3 regions of the Bacillus luti genome follow, and region 2 is predicted to be linked to each of the others. Evidence: a T-box and tRNA genes for the amino acid it is inferred to sense, from the RefSeq annotation. Region 2 holds a T-box; the other regions hold tRNA genes.
The links. The T-box of region 2 lies ahead of alaS (alanine--tRNA ligase). A T-box ahead of a tRNA ligase gene usually reads a tRNA of that ligase, here a tRNA-Ala.

Region 1: it has a tRNA-Ala gene. The T-box ahead of alaS (alanine--tRNA ligase) is inferred to sense a tRNA for this amino acid. The anticodon was not compared.
Region 3: it has a tRNA-Ala gene. The T-box ahead of alaS (alanine--tRNA ligase) is inferred to sense a tRNA for this amino acid. The anticodon was not compared.

What each region holds. Positions count from the first base shown of each region.
Region 1 is NZ_CP040336.1:4,382,042-4,386,296, forward strand. It holds gene EUC40_RS22215 (DUF3965 domain-containing protein) at 1-703, opposite strand, end outside; gene EUC40_RS22220 (CBS domain-containing protein) at 1,173-1,592, opposite strand; tRNA gene EUC40_RS22225 (tRNA-Glu) at 1,723-1,794, opposite strand; tRNA gene EUC40_RS22230 (tRNA-Asn) at 1,796-1,870, opposite strand; tRNA gene EUC40_RS22235 (tRNA-Ile) at 1,878-1,954, opposite strand; tRNA gene EUC40_RS22240 (tRNA-Trp) at 1,965-2,035, opposite strand; tRNA gene EUC40_RS22245 (tRNA-Thr) at 2,042-2,114, opposite strand; tRNA gene EUC40_RS22250 (tRNA-Phe) at 2,124-2,199, opposite strand; tRNA gene EUC40_RS22255 (tRNA-Asp) at 2,208-2,283, opposite strand; tRNA gene EUC40_RS22260 (tRNA-Met) at 2,287-2,363, opposite strand; tRNA gene EUC40_RS22265 (tRNA-Ser) at 2,386-2,478, opposite strand; tRNA gene EUC40_RS22270 (tRNA-Ser) at 2,536-2,628, opposite strand; tRNA gene EUC40_RS22275 (tRNA-Ala) at 2,649-2,721, opposite strand; tRNA gene EUC40_RS22280 (tRNA-Pro) at 2,737-2,810, opposite strand; tRNA gene EUC40_RS22285 (tRNA-Arg) at 2,821-2,894, opposite strand; tRNA gene EUC40_RS22290 (tRNA-Leu) at 2,898-2,986, opposite strand; tRNA gene EUC40_RS22295 (tRNA-Gly) at 3,003-3,077, opposite strand; tRNA gene EUC40_RS22300 (tRNA-Leu) at 3,107-3,187, opposite strand; tRNA gene EUC40_RS22305 (tRNA-Lys) at 3,202-3,277, opposite strand; tRNA gene EUC40_RS22310 (tRNA-Gln) at 3,282-3,356, opposite strand; tRNA gene EUC40_RS22315 (tRNA-Tyr) at 3,368-3,451, opposite strand; tRNA gene EUC40_RS22320 (tRNA-Val) at 3,460-3,535, opposite strand; rRNA gene rrf (5S ribosomal RNA) at 3,540-3,655, opposite strand; rRNA gene EUC40_RS22330 (23S ribosomal RNA) at 3,757-4,255, opposite strand, start outside.
Region 2 is NZ_CP040336.1:1,001,237-1,005,491, reverse strand. It holds partial or broken gene alaS (alanine--tRNA ligase) at 1-1,555, opposite strand, end outside; T-box leader at 1,596-1,815, opposite strand; gene EUC40_RS05140 (PH domain-containing protein) at 2,038-2,382, shown strand; gene EUC40_RS05135 (AI-2E family transporter) at 2,426-3,493, opposite strand; gene EUC40_RS05130 (hypothetical protein) at 3,670-3,882, shown strand; gene EUC40_RS05125 (YrzQ family protein) at 3,917-4,045, opposite strand; gene EUC40_RS05120 (hypothetical protein) at 4,064-4,252, opposite strand.
Region 3 is NZ_CP040336.1:490,524-494,778, forward strand. It holds rRNA gene EUC40_RS02485 (23S ribosomal RNA) at 1-621, shown strand, start outside; rRNA gene rrf (5S ribosomal RNA) at 723-838, shown strand; tRNA gene EUC40_RS02495 (tRNA-Val) at 843-918, shown strand; tRNA gene EUC40_RS02500 (tRNA-Thr) at 923-998, shown strand; tRNA gene EUC40_RS02505 (tRNA-His) at 1,008-1,083, shown strand; tRNA gene EUC40_RS02510 (tRNA-Leu) at 1,106-1,186, shown strand; tRNA gene EUC40_RS02515 (tRNA-Gly) at 1,216-1,290, shown strand; tRNA gene EUC40_RS02520 (tRNA-Leu) at 1,307-1,395, shown strand; tRNA gene EUC40_RS02525 (tRNA-Arg) at 1,399-1,472, shown strand; tRNA gene EUC40_RS02530 (tRNA-Pro) at 1,483-1,556, shown strand; tRNA gene EUC40_RS02535 (tRNA-Ala) at 1,572-1,644, shown strand; tRNA gene EUC40_RS02540 (tRNA-Met) at 1,665-1,741, shown strand; tRNA gene EUC40_RS02545 (tRNA-Ile) at 1,746-1,822, shown strand; tRNA gene EUC40_RS02550 (tRNA-Ser) at 1,840-1,932, shown strand; tRNA gene EUC40_RS02555 (tRNA-Met) at 1,961-2,037, shown strand; tRNA gene EUC40_RS02560 (tRNA-Asp) at 2,041-2,116, shown strand; tRNA gene EUC40_RS02565 (tRNA-Phe) at 2,126-2,201, shown strand; tRNA gene EUC40_RS02570 (tRNA-Thr) at 2,216-2,291, shown strand; tRNA gene EUC40_RS02575 (tRNA-Lys) at 2,302-2,377, shown strand; tRNA gene EUC40_RS02580 (tRNA-Gly) at 2,391-2,461, shown strand; tRNA gene EUC40_RS02585 (tRNA-Ile) at 2,472-2,548, shown strand; tRNA gene EUC40_RS02590 (tRNA-Asn) at 2,556-2,630, shown strand; tRNA gene EUC40_RS02595 (tRNA-Ser) at 2,637-2,727, shown strand; tRNA gene EUC40_RS02600 (tRNA-Glu) at 2,734-2,805, shown strand; gene EUC40_RS02605 (sigma-70 family RNA polymerase sigma factor) at 3,051-3,581, shown strand; gene EUC40_RS02610 (DUF4179 domain-containing protein) at 3,574-4,255, shown strand, end outside.

The DNA of each region.
Region 1 (4,255 bases), 1.8 Mb from region 2:
CCGCTTGACTCGGTCCATAATATGATAAGAAGTCTGTACACTTACGATATTTTCGTAATAAGTCATGTGTATATAAATCATAAACAAAAGTATTACAATACATCGCTAGACTCATCATATCACTATTTAATTGCTCTTTTGACAGTAACTTCGCTCTTTTACACATATAAAAGAATGTAAATTCCAATACTTCTTTATGAGATAATAAATGCTTACAATCTTTTATACATTCCTCATTAAATTTAACTCTATCCCAAATTTCTACATCCCTATCTGTTAATTCACCAATACGGTATTTAATAATTAAATAGTTTAAAGCAACCGCTTGCGTCAAAAGATCCCATGTTTCATATTCCAATGAAGTTTGGACAAATTCATCTAGCCCTTGAGTTATCATAAAAGTATTTGCCTCTTCATACCAACCAATCTCTTGGCATAAACGAAGAATACGTACTAAAGTTGGAATTTCATCTTTATGAAACTGCGGTAAATTTTTCACTTTATTTATTCCATATACGATAAATGCCGCTAAATTTTCTTCTTTATAAAATTCTTTTTCTTTCCACGCTAATATAGTCCGCTCGTTCCCTTCACCTTTTGGGTGACAAGGTACAAGCAAAGAAAATAATTCAGCGAAATTATTTGGTTCTATATATGTATCTGTAACCAAATTCCAATTTGGATCGCCTTGTACAGCCTTCATATAATTCCCCTTCCCTTTTTATCCCGCTATTTGCGACCAAGTAAGACTCCCACCTCAAAATTCAGCGAATGCTATGAATTTAGTTGGGAGATAAATGCCCGTAAAAGCCCGATTGGTTCAACTCATAATCATTTTGGAATAGCCCCCACAATGATTAAAGTTTCACTTTATCTACATAGGAAATATTAATTCATTATTACATCATTACCAATTAATATTGTTATATTCAAAATCTATCATAACCCTTATACCTATCAGTATATCATTTTTTCTCTTATTAAAAATTAGGAATGAAAAATTTTAAAAAACTGTCGAAAATATTAACTGTATACCTATTATATAATGCCCTAGATACGTCACTCTAGCATATTAGTTTAATCTATATATACTAGAATGATGTATCCGCTCTTCATACATAATTTATCTTGCTATTTGTGGGCATTAAGGCCCCATTCATTAAGGATTCACTTTATTCTGTATGCTCCGAGATTTCACCTAAAGCAAATCCAGCTTGATCATCTGTCGATTCTCTTATAGCTAAGTCACCTAGTGCTAACATCCCAACTAATTGACCATTCTCAACTACTGGTAATCGTCTAATTTGATATTGTGCCATTAATTCTGTAGCTTTTTCAATAGCATCATCTGGAGAAACTGAAACAATATTTGTTGTCATTACATTTGTAATTTTATTAGACCCAGGATGCTTCTCTGCAATCCCTCGAACAACCAAATCTCGATCAGTAACAAGCCCAACAACTTGTTCATTTTCAACAACAGGAATCAATCCAACCGATTCTTCTTTCATCTTTACAGCAGCCTCATATACATTGTCTAACGGTGTACAATGTACTATATGAGTACTCATAAATTCTCGAACTCGTGTCATTTTTATCTCCTCCTTTTAATACATACCATAGTTTTTCCTAAATCCCTTTATTTATTTCAGGAAAATAAGATGATAAAAGAGGATTGCACATAATAAAAAAGAGTCAGCATATTGCTGACTCTTTTTTGTATGACCCGTACGGGATTCGAACCCGTGTTACCGCCGTGAAAGGGCGGTGTCTTAACCACTTGACCAACGGGCCATGGCTCCGCAGGTAGGACTCGAACCTACGACCGATCGGTTAACAGCCGATAGCTCTACCACTGAGCTACTGCGGAATATATATGGTGGGCCTAAATGGACTCGAACCATCGACCTCACGCTTATCAGGCGTGCGCTCTAACCAGCTGAGCTATAGGCCCATATACTTTACAGGGGCAGTAGGAATCGAACCCACACTGGAGGTTTTGGAGACCTCAGTTCTACCTTTAAACTATGCCCCTAAATGATGCCGACTAGAGGACTTGAACCCCCAACCTACTGATTACAAGTCAGTTGCTCTACCAATTGAGCTAAGTCGGCAAAAAAAAATGGTGGCTCGGGACGGAATCGAACCGCCGACACGAGGATTTTCAGTCCTCTGCTCTACCGACTGAGCTACCGAGCCAACATAAATGGCGGTCCCGACCGGGGTCGAACCGGCGATCTCCTGCGTGACAGGCAGGCATGTTAACCACTACACCACGGGACCATTTGGTTGCGGGGACAGGATTTGAACCTGCGACCTTCGGGTTATGAGCCCGACGAGCTACCGTGCTGCTCCACCCCGCGACAATATAAAATTTTAAAAAAATGGAGGAGGTAGAGGGATTCGAACCCCCGCGCGACTCTCGCCGCCTGTCGGTTTTCAAGACCGATCCCTTCAGCCGAACTTGGGTATACCTCCATGAAGGAAAAAGAAATATTTTATTATTACATGTATCTAATCCATTTAAAAAGAAAATGGAGGAGGTAGAGGGATTCGAACCCCCGCGCGATTCTCACCGCCTGTCGGTTTTCAAGACCGATCCCTTCAGCCGAACTTGGGTATACCTCCGAGACATATAATAAATAAAGTGGAGCCTAGCGGGATCGAACCGCTGACCTCCTGCGTGCAAGGCAGGCGCTCTCCCAGCTGAGCTAAGGCCCCATGTTTTTGGGAATATCGGGAAGACAGGATTTGAACCTGCGACCCCCTGGTCCCAAACCAGGTGCTCTACCAAGCTGAGCCACTTCCCGTTAATAAAAGCGCGCCCGAGAGGAGTCGAACCCCTAACCTCTTGATCCGTAGTCAAACGCTCTATCCAATTGAGCTACGGGCGCATATGGTGCCGAGGGCGGGGGTCGAACCCGCACGGTGGTCACCCACCGCAGGATTTTAAGTCCTGTGCGTCTGCCTGTTCCGCCACCCCGGCATGTCATATTGAAAATTGGAGCGGAAGACGGGATTCGAACCCGCGACCCCAACCTTGGCAAGGTTGTATTCTACCACTGAACTACTTCCGCAAGACATGTTTGAGTTATTTTATTAAAAGTGCGGGTGAAGGGAGTCGAACCCCCACGCCAAAGGCGCTAGATCCTAAGTCTAGTGCGTCTGCCAATTCCGCCACACCCGCATATTTTATTAAAATGGTGAGCCATGAAGGACTCGAACCTTCGACCCTCTGATTAAAAGTCAGATGCTCTACCAACTGAGCTAATGGCTCTTAATGGCTGGGCTAGCTGGATTCGAACCAGCGCATGACGGAGTCAAAGTCCGTTGCCTTACCGCTTGGCTATAGCCCATTAATTAAGAATGGTGGAGGGGGGCAGATTCGAACTGCCGAACCCGAAGGAGCGGATTTACAGTCCGCCGCGTTTAGCCACTTCGCTACCCCTCCGACATATATGGTGGAGGATGACGGGATCGAACCGCCGACCCCCTGCTTGTAAGGCAGGTGCTCTCCCAGCTGAGCTAATCCTCCATTTGCCTGGCAACGTCCTACTCTCACAGGGACAAGGTCCCAACTACCATCGGCGCTAGAGAGCTTAACTTCCGTGTTCGGTATGGGAACGGGTGTGACCTCTCTGCCATCATTACCAGACTATATTCATTTAAGACAAGAATCATTATAACTTATTTAACCTTTAAAGTCAACAAGTTTTTTATATTCTTTCAAAACTAGATAACATTGCTTCATATTATATGGTTAAGTCCTCGATCTATTAGTATTCGTCAGCTCCACATGTCACCATGCTTCCACCTCGAACCTATCAACCTGATCATCTTTCAGGGATCTTACTAGCTTACGCTATGGGAAATCTCATCTTGAGGGGGGCTTCATGCTTAGATGCTTTCAGCACTTATCCCTTCCGCACATAGCTACCCAGCTATGCCCTTGGCAGAACAACTGGTACACCAGCGGTGCGTCCATCCCGGTCCTCTCGTACTAAGGACAGCTCCTCTCAAATTTCCTACGCCCACGACGGATAGGGACCGAACTGTCTCACGACGTTCTGAACCCAGCTCGCGTACCGCTTTAATGGGCGAACAGCCCAACCCTTGGGACCGACTACAGCCCCAGGATGCGATGAGCCGACATCGAGGTGCCAAACCTCCCCGTCGATGTGGACTCTTGGGGGAGATAAGCCTGTTATCCCCGGGGTAGCTTTTATCCGTTGAGCGATGGCCCTTCCATGCGGAA
Region 2 (4,255 bases):
ACGCCATCAGCAAGAAGGTAACCACGGTCTGCAATTTGTCCACCGCTCTCAGCATAGAATGGTGTTACATCAAGCATTAATTGTCCTTCTTCACCAGCTTGTAAGCTGTCTGTGTATTCACCGTTTTTCACAAGTGCAACAACATTACTTTCTGTTGCAACTGTACCGTAACCAACGAATTCACTTGCTACTTTAACTTCCCCAAGGACACCACCTTGAACTTGCATAGAATCAACGTCTTGACGAGCAGCACGTGCGCGCTCACGTTGTTTTTCCATTTCGCTTTCAAAACCTGCTTGATCCACTGTCATTCCAGCTTCTTCTGCATATTCTTCTGTTAATTCAATAGGGAAACCGTATGTGTCGTATAGACGGAATGCATCTACTCCAGAAATAACAGTTGTTTTTTCTTCTTTTGCTTTCGCAATAACTTCAGCTAAAATTGCTTCACCATCATGAAGTGTTTCATGGAAACGCTCTTCTTCATTTTTCACAACTTTTTCGATGAAATCTTTCTTTTCAAGTACTTCCGGATAGAAGTCTTTCATTACTTCTCCAACAACCGATACTAATTCAAACATGAATGGACGGTTGATGTTTAATTTCTTCGAGTAACGAACCGCGCGGCGTAATAAACGACGTAATACATAACCACGGCCTTCGTTAGATGGAAGAGCACCGTCACCAACAGCGAATGTTACTGTACGGATATGGTCAGCAATTACTTTAAACGCCATATCTTTTTCTAAGTCACCATTACGATACTTCTCACCCGAGATTGTTTCTGTTGCACCAATCATTGGCATGAATAAGTCTGTGTCAAAGTTTGTAGGCACATCTTGAACGATAGATGTCATACGCTCTAGACCCATCCCTGTATCGATGTTTTTCTTAGGAAGTGGTGTATATGAACCGTCTGGATTATGATTAAATTGAGAGAATACAAGGTTCCATACTTCTAAGTAACGCTCGTTTTCTCCGCCCGGATATAGTTCTGGATCACTAAAGTCATTACCGTAAGCTTCTCCGCGATCATAGAAAATCTCTGTATTCGGTCCACTTGGTCCTTCACCGATATCCCAGAAGTTTTCTTCTAAACGGATAATGCGCTCTTTCGGAACACCCATTTTCTCATTCCAAATTGTGAATGCCTCATCATCTTCTGGATGGATTGTAACTGATAATAACTCCTTATCGAATCCGATCCATTTGTCGCTCGTTAAGAATTCCCAAGCCCAAGTAATTGCTTCTTCTTTAAAGTAATCACCGATTGAGAAGTTCCCTAACATTTCAAAGAATGTATGGTGACGAGCTGTTTTTCCTACGTTTTCAATATCGTTTGTACGAATTGATTTTTGAGCATTTGTAATACGTGGATTTTGCGGGATTACGCGTCCATCAAAATATTTTTTAATGTTGCTACACCACTGTTAATCCAAAGAAGAGATGGATCTTCGTGTGGAACTAGTGATGCACTAGGTTCTACTGCATGTCCTTTTTCTTGGAAAAAGTCTAAAAACATTTGACGAATTTGAGCGCCTGTTAGTTGTTTCATTGTATTTTCCTCCTTAAATATAAAAAACTCCCGCCCCTATAAAAGGGACGAGAGTTAACTCGCGATACCACCCTAATTATGAATTGATTACGATACGAATCAATTCATCACCTCATGGTGCCGTAACGTGGCAAGACGGCAGTGATTAGCTGCTCTCAGGATTAGCTTTCTGTTACCCTTCATTTAAAGCTTCTTTCAGCCATATGGAAGCTTCTCTCTATAAATGGACTGTAACGTACTTGTTCCGTCATTGATTTAATGTATTATATGACTAAATATAATAGAATTCTCTTAAGTTTGTCAATGTGGATAATCATTTATATTATATCAATCGCTTATTAATCATAGCTATTCTACTATTCATTCTTAACAGCCTTTTCATATATTATGCATTCATTAACAAATTGCACTACTTCTATAAACTTTTCTGAATATTATATTTTTGTTATAATTAAATTATCAATAATAAAGGAGCGATTATAATGACAACCTTGTTGAATAAAGCTAAAAATATGTTAACGAATGACGAAACGATATTATTGTACACTGCATGTTCATTAGATATATTTATTTATCGTTCCGTCGCAAGACCAGGACTATTAATTTTAACGAATAAACGGCTCTTCTTTTACGGACCAGATGTAAGTAAGAACCCATTATTTGAAGAGTACTCTTTCGCAAAGATTTCTAATCTAAAAGAGCAGAAGCGTCTTTTCAGTAATCAAATTGTATTTATGTATGATAATGAATGGAAAAGAATAAAACATATTCAAACAAATGATGTGAGCTCACTCGTTCAAAAAATATACGAACAGCTCTCTAAATAAATATATCATTAGCCCTCTATTCCATAAATAGAGGGCTTTCACATTAAACATCTTCTCTTTTCCAAAGAGGTCTCACATGCACAATAACTGTACGAATAACAGCTAAAATAGGAACCGATACTAGCAAGCCAACAATCCCAGCTACCTCTCCTCCTACTAGTAATGCAAGCATAATAATAACTGGATGCATTCGAAGCGACTTACCAACGATATAAGGCGATAAAATGTTACTTTCCAAAAATTGCAAAATAGCGATCGTAATTCCCGCCTTAATGAGTAAACTCGTTGATACCGTCGCTGCAATCATCAACGTCGGAATCGCCCCTAAAATAGGACCAAAGTATGGGATTATATCCGTTACCCCAATAATAATACCGAGTAATAATGGATACTTCATACCAATAAACCAAAAAGAAAGAACAGATACTCCCCCTAATACTAAGCAAACAAATAACTGTCCTCGAATATAACTTCCGAGCGATTTATCAATTTCTTTCGCAAGCATTTGACCCGTACTACGCCATTTACTCGGGACTAGTTTCCAAAATATATGATAAAACTCACCGTAATCTTTTAATATGTAAAATACAATGAACGGTATTAAGAAAATAATGAGCAACGAATCAAGTACACCACGAGCTGTACTCATCACTTTATTTAAAAGTGCTTGAATTTTCGTTTCTACACCACCAAAAATTTGTTTCACCTTTTCATGAATAAATGATGGGAAATTTGCTGTTTGTTCTGTAACCCCATCCATCCAAGAATCGTACATTTTTGTAAACTGCGGAAATTGTTCATTAATCTCTTGTAACTGCTTAATAACAACCGGTGTTCCTTTATAAATCCCATACCCAATCCCACCAAAGAACAGAATGTAAATGAGCAAAATAGCAAGCGTGCGGGGCATTCCCTCTTTATGAATTTTTTCAATTAAAGGATGCAATAAATAAGCAATAAAACACGCAATAAGAAACGGTGTTATCGCCACTTTAAATACAAAAATAATCGGCGCCCATAGCGGCTTAATTTTTAAAAAGACAAGCAAACAAAGAAATACAAGTAACAATAATCCTAAACGATATATCCAAATGATTTTAAGATTCTTCACACGAAAAACCTCCTCCACCTTTATTTTGAAAATAAATAGGGTAGGTTATGTGCAAAACTTTTAAAATCTTTTCATACAGACAATACTGTTTTGTAAAGACGTACATATATTTAACATAATAAGGACAACCACCCCTGAGAGTACAACATGGAACAATATAATCAGGAGGGCTCGCTATGGTTTTGTTTATGCTTGTATTATCTGCACTTTTTATGATTCTTGAATGGGTTTGTATCGGGTTTGGTATTTGGAAAGGTTTCTTTATTCGTTCCTCACGAAAAGAAAGAGCGAAGCAATTATTTCATTACGGCATGCTTGGCGTTGGATGTTACGGCCTATCTTATCTCTTCTCTGAAATTGGACTGTTATATTTGCATACAAGCGCATAAAAAAACTCCCTTATCAGGAAGGGAGTTTTTACGCTTATAAATAAGATTTAATCATCTTACGTGCTTTTTTCATATTGCGTTTTGAAAATACATCTTGTTTGCGAGCATATTGATATGCTGCTGCTCCAACACCTAATGCGATTAATGAATTGCGTATATTCAAAGTAAATCCCCCTTTTCGTTATCCGATCGTTCTTTCATTCTCATCAAATAAATCATCAAGAGAGCTTAACGAACCATCTTCTTCTACTTGATGCGTATGGATTTTCCCCTTTGAAACCGATAATTCGATATAACAATTCCAGCAATAAAATTGGTTGACACCTATTTTTCCAATGTCTTTCCCTTTGCAATTTGGACAAATGAACATATG
Region 3 (4,255 bases), 510 kb from region 2:
GGCGCCCAAAGGTTCCCTCAGAATGGTTGGAAATCATTCGTAGAGTGCAAAGGCATAAGGGAGCTTGACTGCGAGACCTACAAGTCGAGCAGGGACGAAAGTCGGGCTTAGTGATCCGGTGGTTCCGCATGGAAGGGCCATCGCTCAACGGATAAAAGCTACCCCGGGGATAACAGGCTTATCTCCCCCAAGAGTCCACATCGACGGGGAGGTTTGGCACCTCGATGTCGGCTCATCGCATCCTGGGGCTGTAGTCGGTCCCAAGGGTTGGGCTGTTCGCCCATTAAAGCGGTACGCGAGCTGGGTTCAGAACGTCGTGAGACAGTTCGGTCCCTATCCGTCGTGGGCGTAGGAAATTTGAGAGGAGCTGTCCTTAGTACGAGAGGACCGGGATGGACGCACCGCTGGTGTACCAGTTGTTCTGCCAAGGGCATAGCTGGGTAGCTATGTGCGGAAGGGATAAGTGCTGAAAGCATCTAAGCATGAAGCCCCCCTCAAGATGAGATTTCCCATAGCGTAAGCTAGTAAGATCCCTGAAAGATGATCAGGTTGATAGGTTCGAGGTGGAAGCATGGTGACATGTGGAGCTGACGAATACTAATAGATCGAGGACTTAACCATATAATATGAAGCAATGTTATCTAGTTTTGAAAGAATATAAAAAACTTGTTGACTTTAAAAGTTAAATAAGTTACAATAATTCTTGTCTTAAATGAATACAGTCTGGTAATGATGGCAGAGAGGCCACACCCGTTCCCATACCGAACACGGAAGTTAAGCTCTCTAGCGCCGATGGTAGTTGGGACCTTGTCCCTGTGAGAGTAGGACGTTGCCAGGCAAATGGAGGATTAGCTCAGCTGGGAGAGCACCTGCCTTACAAGCAGGGGGTCGGCGGTTCGATCCCGTCATCCTCCACCATTTAGCCGACTTAGCTCAATTGGTAGAGCAACTGACTTGTAATCAGTAGGTTGGGGGTTCAAGTCCTCTAGTCGGCACCAGAAATCATGGCGGTTGTGGCGAAGTGGTTAACGCACCGGATTGTGGCTCCGGCATTCGTGGGTTCGATTCCCATCAGTCGCCCCATTTTTTCTTGAAATATTAATATGCGGGTGTGGCGGAATTGGCAGACGCACTAGACTTAGGATCTAGCGCCTTTGGCGTGGGGGTTCGACTCCCTTCACCCGCACTTTTAATTAAATAACTCATACATGTCTTGCGGAAGTAGTTCAGTGGTAGAATACAACCTTGCCAAGGTTGGGGTCGCGGGTTCGAATCCCGTCTTCCGCTCCAATTTTCAATATGACATGCCGGGGTGGCGGAACAGGCAGACGCACAGGACTTAAAATCCTGCGGTGGGTGACCACCGTGCGGGTTCGACCCCCGCCCTCGGCACCATATGCGCCCGTAGCTCAATTGGATAGAGCGTTTGACTACGGATCAAGAGGTTAGGGGTTCGACTCCTCTCGGGCGCGCTTTTATTAACGGGAAGTGGCTCAGCTTGGTAGAGCACCTGGTTTGGGACCAGGGGGTCGCAGGTTCAAATCCTGTCTTCCCGATATTCCCAAAAATATGGGGCCTTAGCTCAGCTGGGAGAGCGCCTGCCTTGCACGCAGGAGGTCAGCGGTTCGATCCCGCTAGGCTCCACTTATTTTAATATCATTTATGGCGGTGTAGCTCAGCTGGCTAGAGCGTACGGTTCATACCCGTGAGGTCGGGGGTTCGATCCCCTCCGCCGCTACCATAAAGGACCTTTAGCTCAGCTGGTTAGAGCAGACGGCTCATAACCGTCCGGTCGTAGGTTCGAGTCCTACAAGGTCCACCATTAGACGTTTATATCTCGGAGGTATACCCAAGTTCGGCTGAAGGGATCGGTCTTGAAAACCGACAGGCGGCGAGAGTCGCGCGGGGGTTCGAATCCCTCTACCTCCTCCATTTTTTTCTAAAGTAAATATTTTATCATCGCGGGGTGGAGCAGCACGGTAGCTCGTCGGGCTCATAACCCGAAGGTCGCAGGTTCAAATCCTGTCCCCGCAACCAAATGGTCCCGTGGTGTAGTGGTTAACATGCCTGCCTGTCACGCAGGAGATCGCCGGTTCGACCCCGGTCGGGACCGCCATTTTAATAAGGCTCGGTAGCTCAGTCGGTAGAGCAGAGGACTGAAAATCCTCGTGTCGGCGGTTCGATTCCGTCCCGAGCCACCATTTTGAAGTCGCAAGCCGACTTAGCTCAATTGGTAGAGCAACTGACTTGTAATCAGTAGGTTGGGGGTTCAAGTCCTCTAGTCGGCACCACTTTCAAAATGAGCCATTAGCTCAGTTGGTAGAGCATCTGACTTTTAATCAGAGGGTCGAAGGTTCGAGTCCTTCATGGCTCACCATTTACAATTTAATGCGGGTGTAGTTTAGTGGTAAAACAAGAGCCTTCCAAGCTCTGGTCGAGAGTTCGATTCTCTTCACCCGCTTTTCAATTATGGGCCTATAGCTCAGCTGGTTAGAGCGCACGCCTGATAAGCGTGAGGTCGATGGTTCGAGTCCATTTAGGCCCACCATAATTGTTCCGCAGTAGCTCAGTGGTAGAGCTATCGGCTGTTAACCGATCGGTCGTAGGTTCGAGTCCTACCTGCGGAGCCATATTATAGAGAAGTACCCAAGTGGCTCAAGGGGCTCCCCTGCTAAGGGAGTAGATCGCTAACGCGGTGCGAGGGTTCGAATCCCTTCTTCTCTGCCAGTAACTGGCCCGTTGGTCAAGTGGTTAAGACACCGCCCTTTCACGGCGGTAACACGGGTTCGAATCCCGTACGGGTCATACTAAAAGAGATAGCATAATCTGCTATCTCTTTTTTGTTGTGTAAAAGTGGACTTTGGATAGTCTGCTTTTTTTTTTTATGGATTTCTTGTATACTTTTTTCTATTTGAATTTCGGGTATCTTTTCTTTAATGCTGTATTTAATCATTGCAATAAATTGTAGAAGATTTATATATATGCACTTATTTTTGCAACCTTTTTATTCTCTCATTCGACTATATTAGTAAAGGGAGGAAGAAATAAAAATGGACATAGCCTATCTAGTAAAACAAGCAACAAGGGGAAATGATCAAGCATTTGAACAACTCATTACTTTTGTTCGTCCGAAATTATATCGAACAGCCTATTCTTATGTAAGAAATGAACAAGATGCACTGGATATATACCAAGAAACAATTTATGAAGCGTATCTTTCATTGAAAAAATTAAAAAAGCCCGAGAAATTTCAAAGTTGGATTACTAAAATTCTTGTTTTTAAATCCATTGATTTTGTAAGAAAATCCTCTAGACAATTTGTTGCGAATGATGAAATGTTTTCTAATTTATGTACGGAAGAGAGCATGAATAAATTAGAACAATCTTTGGATTTAATCGAGGCATTTAATTTTTTAGATCCTACTTACAAAACTATTATTTTATTAAGGTATTATCACGATTTATCTATTAAGGAAATTGCTGAGGTTCTTAATTCTCCAGAAGGAACGGTAAAATCTCAATTACATCGAGCAAAGCAAGCTTTACGCCCCATTTTAAAGGAGGGATATAGTTATGAATAAAGAAGAATTTAATCACCATATCAATGATATTCCTATACCAGAAGATCGGTTAATTCAAAGAGAAAAAACAGCCATGCTTCAAGCTAAGAAAAATGGATACCGTAGAAAAAAAACAATCAAGTATTCTAGTCTTGTTGCTTGTGGAATATGTGTTTCTCTCTTAGGTTTTGGATTCATTTCTCCTACTATGGCAAAGACATTATCGAGTGTTCCAGTTATAGGCCCCATTTATGCACAATTTAATGATATTGCTGCTGATAAAATCGAAAAGGATGAGCTGGCTACATCAATTGAGAGACAAGATAACCATAGTGGTTTAACGATGAAGGTGAAAGAAGCTGTTTACGATGGTGGACGTTTAGTGATCACGGTGGAATACAAAGGAGAAAATACTATTTCAAATAGCAATGAAGAGAAAGCTGGATTTAGTTATGTAACCATTAATGGGAAAGAGGTCAGAGCTGCAATTAGTTCTACTTCACAGAAGCCAAAAGGACGAAACAGCATTATTGAGCAGCATGAATTCACTCTGGCTAATTACGGTGAATTTGGTGATAAAATTGATGTTTCCGTCCATGGGAAAAATTTATTTGGACAAACAGGAACATGGAACGTAGCATTTCCTCTTACAAAAGTTGAAGATGAGATTCGTAAATTCACTCCTAATATAAAAA